Regions from separate parts of the Sodalis sp. RH20 genome, predicted to be linked through region 2. Evidence: riboswitches for the same ligand, from Rfam matches in the RefSeq annotation. Region 2 holds a riboswitch; the other holds the start of a gene.

Region 1 (4,411 bases), 2.5 Mb from region 2:
CGGCTTCAGGACCGGGTGCCGGCGCAATCCTATAATTGTGTGATAGAGCACGGTTTTGAATAAGGAAAAAATGATTAAATCCCAAACGGCTTTAAGATATTGCGTCGTAATCGCTGCATCTTTCATTAAAACGTAACAATCAGGCGAAATATATCTTTTTTGTTACTGGTTTATTAAAAATAAGTAAAGCGCGAGAGGGCATAATATGAATTCCGGTAGTTTTATGGATTCAGAACTGATAAATAAAATCGCGCATGATTTCGCTAATGCCACCAATTTGGCTGTAGTGGTAGTCAATATCCACGGCGAGGAAGTTTCGGATTTATATCATTTCACCCCGTTTTGCCAATCATTGCGCCAGGATCCGGAAATGGGCCGCCGCTGCCGCATGAGCGACCGCTGCGGCGGACTTGAAGCCTCTAAATCCAATCAGCCCTGTATCTACCGCTGTCACGCCGGGTTGACCGATTTTTCCATTCCCCTGGTCATCGGCGGCCATTTGGTGGGATTTGTGCTGTGCGGCCAAGTGCGCATCAATGATACCGTCAAGCTGCCCGAAGTGCAGGAGAGCAGTTCCTTCACCTGGCGCCAGAACGGCGTGCTGGCCGAGCATTTCGAGAACATTCCGGTTATCGATTACGACCGGCTGCTGTCTTCCGCCGATCTGCTGAAAATCATCGTTGATAATTACCTTAAGCAACAGCTTGATTTCGTGGTGATTAAAGAACACGCGCCGGCGAGCGCCGGGCACCGGGCGGCGATCCCAAGCGCGCATGACGGCAAAATGAAAAAGGTGCTGCGTTATATCGACAGTCATTACTCCGAGGACCTGCGTCTTGAGGACGTGGCGGCGATGGTCTATCTCAGCCCTTATTATTTCAGCAAATTATTCAAAAAATACCAAGGCGTGGGTTTTAACGCCTACGTGAACCAGCAGCGTATGGAAAGCGCGCGCCAGATGCTGGAGCAAAGCGACTGGTCCATCGCCGTCATTGCGCGCAACCTCGGTTTTTCCCAGGCCAGCTATTTTTGCAAAGTATTTCGCCAGGCCTATCGCATTACCCCCCAGGCGTATCGTGAGCAGCGTTTATCCGCGCTGAATAACAGCCCGGCGAAAAATATCGCCATGCCGCGTAATTAATCCTTTTTCCCTTTTGTCGCTTTAATTATTGTGACGTTATTATTTCCAGCCGATCGTGATCTCATTTTTTAAATTTAAACAACGCTATTTAATGCTATGGCTTTCGCCGCTGAAAATGGCCGCTCATCGCGCCATGCCGTGGCATGGCTAATTGCCGATAGCTAAAAAGTGTTATCCCCCGACAATAAATTTTAATCAAATCACCGCCGGCGAACATTTTTTTTGATCCAATCCGGGGTATATTTTCCCCAGATACTTTAGATTAACGATGACAGGGGCGCCGCCGGCAACGATTTGCCATTTCCGCGCGGCGCCAATGCCAATGTTACCAGGTTGCACGCGCCGCAAGGCCGTCAGGGAAGGAGGTGTGAATCCTCCGCAGCCCCCGCTGCTGTAATGCCGACGAATCCGGCGTCACCACTGATCGAAAATGATTGGGAAGGGCCGGAGGAGGATGACGCAAAGCCAGAAGACCTGCCTGATAACAAGAGCCGTACCGGCTCGGTAACAACTCCTTCGGTGGGAAGCGGGTTGTCCTAACGACTGCGTCGGGATAGCGCCTTTCCGCCGCCGTTGCTTACGACAATCCCGTTCGGCCCGCCCTGGCATTACGGGATACGGATGAAAGCGATACTGATTGGCGGCGCGCAAAGCGGGACCGGGAAAACATTGCTGACGCTCGGCCTGCTGCGGGTGCTGGCCAGGCTCGGCCTCAGGGCGCAGCCGTTCAAGTGCGGGCCGGATTATATCGATACCGGCTGGCATGAGGCGGTCAGCGGCATCGCCTCGCATAACCTGGACGCCTATATGCTGGGGGCTGACACGCTTAACGGCCTGTTTAACCGGCATATGCAAACTGCCGACGTGGGCGTTATCGAAGGCGTCATGGGACTCTACGACGGCCTGGGCAGCGACGGCGGCGACTGCAGCAGCGCCGCGCTGGCCAAGCAGCTGGGCGTGCCGGTGGTGCTTATTATCGACGGCAAGGCGGTATCCACCTCGGCCGCCGCCACCGTACTGGGCTTTCAACTGTTTGATCCCGCCGTCAACATCGCCGGCATTATCGTAAACCGGGTATCCTCCGCCAATCATTTCAACCTGATTAAAACCGCCATTACCCGCTACTGCGATCTGCCGGTGCTGGGGTATCTGCCGCCGCTCAGCGACTGGGCATTGCCCTCCCGGCATCTGGGCCTGGTGCCGGCGCAGGAAAACCCGCGCCTGGAGGCGCAATGGGACCAACTGGCGGATGCGGTGGAACAGCATATCGATATCGATTGTCTTCTGCGTCTTGCCGACTGCCAGCCCGCGGCGGGCCGCCTGCCCGCGCCGCCCGCCGCGCCGCGTTATGCGCAGCTGACGCTGGCGCTGGCCGAGGACGAGGCGTTTCATTTCTATTATCCGGATAATCTGCAGCTCCTGCGCGATATCGGCGTGCGTATCGTGCCGTTCAGCCCGCTAAACGATCGGGAACTGCCGGCATGCCAGATGATTTACCTCGGCGGCGGTTTTCCGGAACTCTTCGCCGACCGGCTGACGGCCAACGGCGTGATGCGGGCAGCGCTGCTGCGGGCCGGTCTGCAGGGCACGGCCATCTACGCCGAATGCGGGGGGCTGATGTACCTGGGGACCTCCCTGGAGGATCAGCAGGGCCGCGTCTTCCCCATGGTCGGCCTGTTGCGCGGCGTCAGCCGCATGAGCGAGGGACTCAAGCGTTTCGGCTATTGCGAGGGGCGGGCGCTGGCCGATAATCTGCTGACCGCCAGGGGAGAAACGTTACGCGGTCACGAATTTCACCATTCCGAATTTATCACCGATGAGCCGCCGCTGTTTACCCTTACCAAACGCGCCGCCGGCGGCGAGGTAAAACAGTGGCCGGGCGGTTATGGCGACGCCACGCTTCTCGCCAGCTACCTGCATGTGCATTTTTACCAGCGCCCGGCCTTGCTGCGGCGCTGGCTGGATAAAGGATGCGAGCTGCTATGACCTTGAGCGCCTACCTCGCCGGCTACCTGCTGGATCTGTGGCTTGGGGATCCGCCGCACTGGCCGCATCCGGTGCGCTGGATAGGCCATGCCGTCACGGGCCTGCAACGCGTTATCCGCCGTTGCTGCCGTAGCCGCCGGGCGCTGTATATCGGCGGCGGCGCGCTGTGGCTGCTGGTGGTGGGCGGCAGTGGGGGATTGACCTGGGCCTTGCTGCGCCTGCTGTCCTTTTCGCCCGCGCTGGAGTGGCTGGCCACCGCCTGGCTCACCTACACCCTGCTGGCGACCCGCTGCCTGCGCGATGCCGCCATGGCGGTTTATTACGTGCTGCGCGCGGACGACCTGGCGGCGTCGCGCCGGCAGCTGTCCTACATTGTCGGCCGCGATACCCAGCACCTGACGCGGCCGCAAATGATGCGCGCGGTGGTGGAAACGGTGGCGGAAAACAGCGTTGACGGCGTAATAGCGCCGCTGTTCTGGCTGTTTATCGGCGGCGTGCCGCTGGCGATGGCCTATAAGGCGGTCAATACCCTGGATTCCATGGTGGGGTACCGCACGCCGCAGTACGAAGCCATCGGCTGCGTATCGGCGCGAATGGACGACGCGGCCAACTGGCTGCCGGCGCGATTGGGCTGGCTGCTGCTGGCGCTGGCCGCCGGCCTGTTGCGTCTGGACGGGCGCGGCGCCTGGCGCATTGGCTGGCGCGATCGCTATCAGCATAAAAGCCCGAACTGCGCCTGGTCGGAGGCGACGGTGGCGGGCGCGCTGGGGGTGCGGCTGGGCGGACCCAATGATTATTTCAGCATCCGGGTGGAAAAACCCTGGATTGGCGAGGCGCGGCGCGAGATTGCCCTTGGCGACATCATCCACAGTATCCGCTTGATGTATGTCGCCTCCGCGCTGATGCTGGCGACGATGTGCCTGCTCCGCGCCGGCGGCGCGGGATTAGGGTGGTGGTGAGACTTAACAGGGCTGTATAACAGGGCGCAGGCCCGGAGCTGTAACGCGAATGAGTTATATCAAACAACCGCAACAAATCGAGCGCACCAGTTTTGCCATTATCCGGGAGATCATTGCCCGCGAGCGTCCCGATTTCCGTTTCCAGGATATCTGGCAGGAAAAAATCATCCTGCGCGCCATCCACACCAGCGCCGATTTCGACTGGCTGGATATTCTGCATTTCTCGGCCGGCGCGGCTGAACGCATGGCCGACGCCCTGAGCCGGGGCTGCACGATATATACCGATACCACCATGGCGCTGTCCGGCATCAATAAGACCGCGCTG
Region 2 (4,411 bases):
ATAATGGAAAATGGGTACAACCAAGGACCACAGTGTCGGGCGGCTCGGGAAGCCGCAACCAGGGGCGCAGGATTTTCTGCAGCACCGGCAGGGCGATGGTTTCGCCATGAAGCTTGGCTTCAGCAAGCTCCACCAGCTCGGCGGATCCAAGCGTAATGATATGGCAATCCGCGGCGAATTTAGCGATCAGCTCATGGGTATAGCTACGGTGCACGGTGGCGCGGGTAGCCAACAGCCCGACGATACCATTACGGGTTAGCTTGGCGGCGGGTTTTATCGCCGGCACTACGCCGACAATAGGGCACTCAAACCGCTCGCGCAGGGCCGGCAGGGAAATGGTGCTGGCGGTATTGCAGGCGACAATCACCATATCAAGCACGTGCAGGCGCTGCACCGCCGCAACGATATTCACGACCCGCTGGACAATAAAGTCTTCCGGCTTTTCGCCATACGGAAAAGCCTCATTGTCGAATACGTAGATATAATGCGGGTCCGGCAACAGTTGCCGCACTTCATCATAGATAGATAAACCGCCCACGCCAGAGTCGAAAATCAGGATCGTGGGCCGTTTGATGTTGCTACCGTCAGAAGGAATAAGTTCCGGTGAGATAAAATTCTCGCTCTGCGGTCTGGTAGCCATAAGCCGTCTCATAGTCTTTGTCGAACAGATTGGCTATTCTACCACGAACCGTCAGATGGGGGGTTAGCGGATAAGAGGCGGCGATGTCCCACAAACTGACGCCGCCCATTCGCACCCGGTCATTCGTGTTGTAGTTGGTATCGTAACGCTCGCCGAGATAACGGTAGTTAAGCGACCAGTCGATATCGGCCACCTGCCAATCCAGCTGATATTTCACCTGCTGCTTGGCGCGTCGCGCCAGCACCTGATTGGTGGTGGCGTCGCGGGGATCGAGGTACTCCAGCGTCAGTTGATGCTGCAGCGGGCCGGTATAGACCGAGCCGGTCCATTCCACACCTTTGATCCGCGCCTTGCCGATATTCTTATAAGTGTCGTCGTTGGTGTCATAATCAATCAGGTTGTCGATATCGTTGCGGTATGCCGAGACGCGCCAGGTCAGCGGGCCGGTCAGCCCTTCCATCCCGCCCTCCCACTGCTTGCTCTCCTCGGGTTTTAAATCTTCGTTGCCGCCAAAACCACTGTAAAGCTGACTCAGGTTGGGTGCCTTGTAGGCGGTGCCGTAAGACCCGATAAGCCGGTAGCCCTCAATGAACTCCCAGGCGGCGCTGGTTTGCCACGTGCCGTGCCAGCCGAACTGCGAATTATCATCACCGCGCACCGCGCCCTCGAGGGTAACCGGCCCGACAAGCTGCGAAGCGGTGGCGTAGATACCGGTATTGCGTTGCTCATAGCCGTCGGTAAGGTAACCGGTGCCTGGTTCGGTGGTCTGCTTTTGCCAGTCCACCCCAGCGCCTGCCGTGCCATGGCCTGTCTGCAGGGTATTGCTCCACTGCGCATTATACTGTTTGGAATCGTCAAGGGTGGCGGAGGCGGAATAGGGTCCATATTGAGGATCGTAGTTATAATCCTGAGTATGGTTATAGCTAAAGGACAGCTGCGACGCGTAGATCCCGTCCTGGTAACGCATGCCGGTATCGTAAGTACGGCTGTAGAGTTTACGGGTATCGGGCAGCGCGTCAAAATGATCAGGGTCGGTATAGGCGTAGCTGCCGTCATAGCCGCTGCGGTTGTCGTAGCCATAGGCGCGGGCAAAACCGCTGAACTGCTGGTTAAAGATATGATCAAGCGAGGCAAACAGCGTTTTGCTCATAAAACCATCGCGGTCGGGCTGCGCGGGATCGCCATAGGTATCCGGCAGGTTGGCGCGCACATCAAAACCATGGGTATAGGTATAGTTGCCCGCAACGGTGGCGGTGGTGTCCTCTCCAAGCTGTTGCTGGGTGGAGCCATCATAGGTTTGATAGCCATGGGACCCTATGCCGGTGCTGAGGGTGGTGCCCGGCTGCTCGCGTGTGGTAATGATATTCACCACGCCGCCGATGGCGTCCGACCCATAGACCGCGGAACGCGGGCCACGGATATATTCGATGCGCTGCACCAGGGACAGCGGAATCTGGCTAAGGTCGGAAGAACCTGAGATGCCGGCCTGGTTCAGCCTCACGCCGTCTATCAGCACCAGGGCATGGCTTGAATCGGTGCCGCGGATAAACAGTGAGCTTTGCTGCCCCAATCCGCCGGATTGGGCGATATCCACGCCCGGCAGACGGCTTAGCGCTTCGGCCACCGATTTGATCTGGCCGCGGTCGATATCGCTGCGGGTAACCACGCTGGTCGGTGCCAGTACGGTGGATATTGGCTGGGGAAAACGGTTGGCGGATACGACCATCATTTGCGCGGCCTGATCCTGGGCGCCGTCTTGCGCCCACCCGGAGAATGCCGTGACGCAGAGCGCCAGCAGCACGGTATTGTTAATCTTAGGCATTGCCATAGCATCCAAATGATAAAATAGGATGCCGCAGGTTCCATGTTTGATGGCTCGCGATAAACAGGGATATTGCGACAGAATACCGGCAGGTTTTCGGGCTTGGGATGCGTATAATACGCCAGGCGACGACTTCCCATCATAAAGACAGTGTCTGCTTGCGCGATCGCCCTGAAGTCCCCTTACCGCTGCGCGTCAGCTCCAGCTTTCCACTGGATTCCCTTTTAACTTACGAAAGACCGGACAATAATCCTACAATCAAAGAGATAAGCATGTCTATAGCACTAATAATCAAACTATTTATAAGCGCAACAACACTGGACATCACCGGTTTATCCCCTACAATCCCCCATAAAGTGGTACAAATAACGGATATTAGCGAGAGATCATCATGACCGACGAGACGTTACCCATTAGCGCGTATGAAACCCAACTGGCGGAAAAAGCCGCTCGACTGAACGCGATGATGGCGGCGTTTCAGGCGCCCGAGGCGGAAATATTCCGCTCGCAGCCCGAACATTACCGGATGCGTGCTGAATTCCGGGTCTGGCATGATGAGCAGGATTTGTATCATATAATGTTTGATCAGCAGACCAAGGACCGGATCCGCATCGATCACTTCGCCGCCGGCGGCGAACTGATGAACCGATTGATGGTCGCCATGATGGACGCATTGCGGCCATCGCCGATCCTGCGGCGCAAGCTGTTCCAGCTTGATTACCTGACGACCCTGAGCGGTGAAGCGGTGATTACCCTTATCTATCATCGTCCGTTAGACGACGAATGGCGCGAGCATGCGGGCGCGCTGCGCGATCATCTGAGGACGCAGGGTTTTGCGGTCAACCTGATTGGCCGCGCCACCAAAACCAAAATTTGCCTGGACCGTGATTATGTCGATGAGCGCTTGCCGGTGGCGGGACGGGAAATCATTTACCGTCAAATCGAAAATAGCTTTACCCAACCCAACGCCGCCGTGAATATCCAGATGCTTGAGTGGGCGCTCTCGGCCACTGAACCGGCACAAGGGGATCTGCTGGAGCTGTATTGCGGCAACGGCAATTTTTCCCTGGCGCTGGCGGGCAATTTTAACCGGGTGCTGGCCACGGAAATAGCCAAGCCTTCGGTGGAAGCGGCACAGTTTAATATCGCCGCCAATCGAATGACCAACGTGCAGATTATCCGCATGTCGGCTGAGGAGTTTACCCAAGCCATGCAAGGGGTGCGGGAGTTTACCCGCCTGAAGGACATCGACCTGGCAAGCTACCGCTGCGAAACCATATTTGTCGACCCGCCGCGCAGCGGGTTGGATGATGCCACCGTCAGGCTGGTGCAGGGGTATCCGCGCATCCTGTATATCTCATGTAACCCGGAATCGTTGTGCGGTAATTTGACAACGTTGGCGGAAACCCACCGTATCGAACGATTGGCGCTGTTTGATCAATTTCCTTATACCCGCCATATGGAATGCGGAGTGCTGTTAACCGCCAAAACGCAGCCATAGATCAATGGCACCTAAAATGAGGCTCTTATGCATGCTTCGTGCCCGCCTAGAGCCGCTGATTTTCCTTAAAGGATGTTTATTTGTCGCTCTCATAGTCAATGCTGGTGACATTTCAGCTTGACCGCCCGCTCCCGGGGTGCGGACAGCAAAGGCGCTGAACTAGCAATCGAAGCCTAAAGCGGTATCGTTTATCTTCATGAGACCGAGATAAAATAACGCACCCATAAAAAAACTGACCATGGACATCTTTAACATGCCAGGCTTATGATTAAACTGGTTATGGGCGGCTTGATAAACATAATCTATTACAAAGGCTGCAGCGCCGGCCATAAGTCCGGTCATGAAACAATTTACCAGCGTATTTTCAAATAGCTCGTGGCGCCACTGTTCTGTATCGCATCTCGTGCGGATTTCACTGCATATCTCCTTCAACTCTGCGCAAGACTTT

The links. Region 2 has a riboswitch for cobalamin ahead of btuB (TonB-dependent vitamin B12 receptor BtuB). Riboswitches for the same ligand answer to the same signal wherever they lie in the genome.
Region 1: it holds a riboswitch for cobalamin, as region 2 does, so the genes downstream of both, ACL2XM_RS09545 (cobyrinate a,c-diamide synthase) here and btuB (TonB-dependent vitamin B12 receptor BtuB) in region 2, are expected to answer to the same signal.

What each region holds. Positions count from the first base shown of each region.
Region 1 covers NZ_CP178733.1:2,057,534-2,061,944, reverse strand. The annotation lists gene pocR (transcriptional regulator PocR) at 206-1,141, shown strand; cobalamin riboswitch at 1,455-1,638, shown strand; gene ACL2XM_RS09545 (cobyrinate a,c-diamide synthase) at 1,763-3,127, shown strand; gene cbiB (adenosylcobinamide-phosphate synthase CbiB) at 3,124-4,086, shown strand; gene ACL2XM_RS09535 (cobalt-precorrin-8 methylmutase) at 4,136-4,411, shown strand, end outside.
Region 2 covers NZ_CP178733.1:4,535,935-4,540,345, forward strand. The annotation lists gene murI (glutamate racemase) at 1-640, opposite strand, end outside; gene btuB (TonB-dependent vitamin B12 receptor BtuB) at 585-2,462, opposite strand; cobalamin riboswitch at 2,532-2,721, opposite strand; gene trmA (tRNA (uridine(54)-C5)-methyltransferase TrmA) at 2,854-3,963, shown strand; gene ACL2XM_RS20700 (hypothetical protein) at 4,123-4,411, opposite strand, start outside.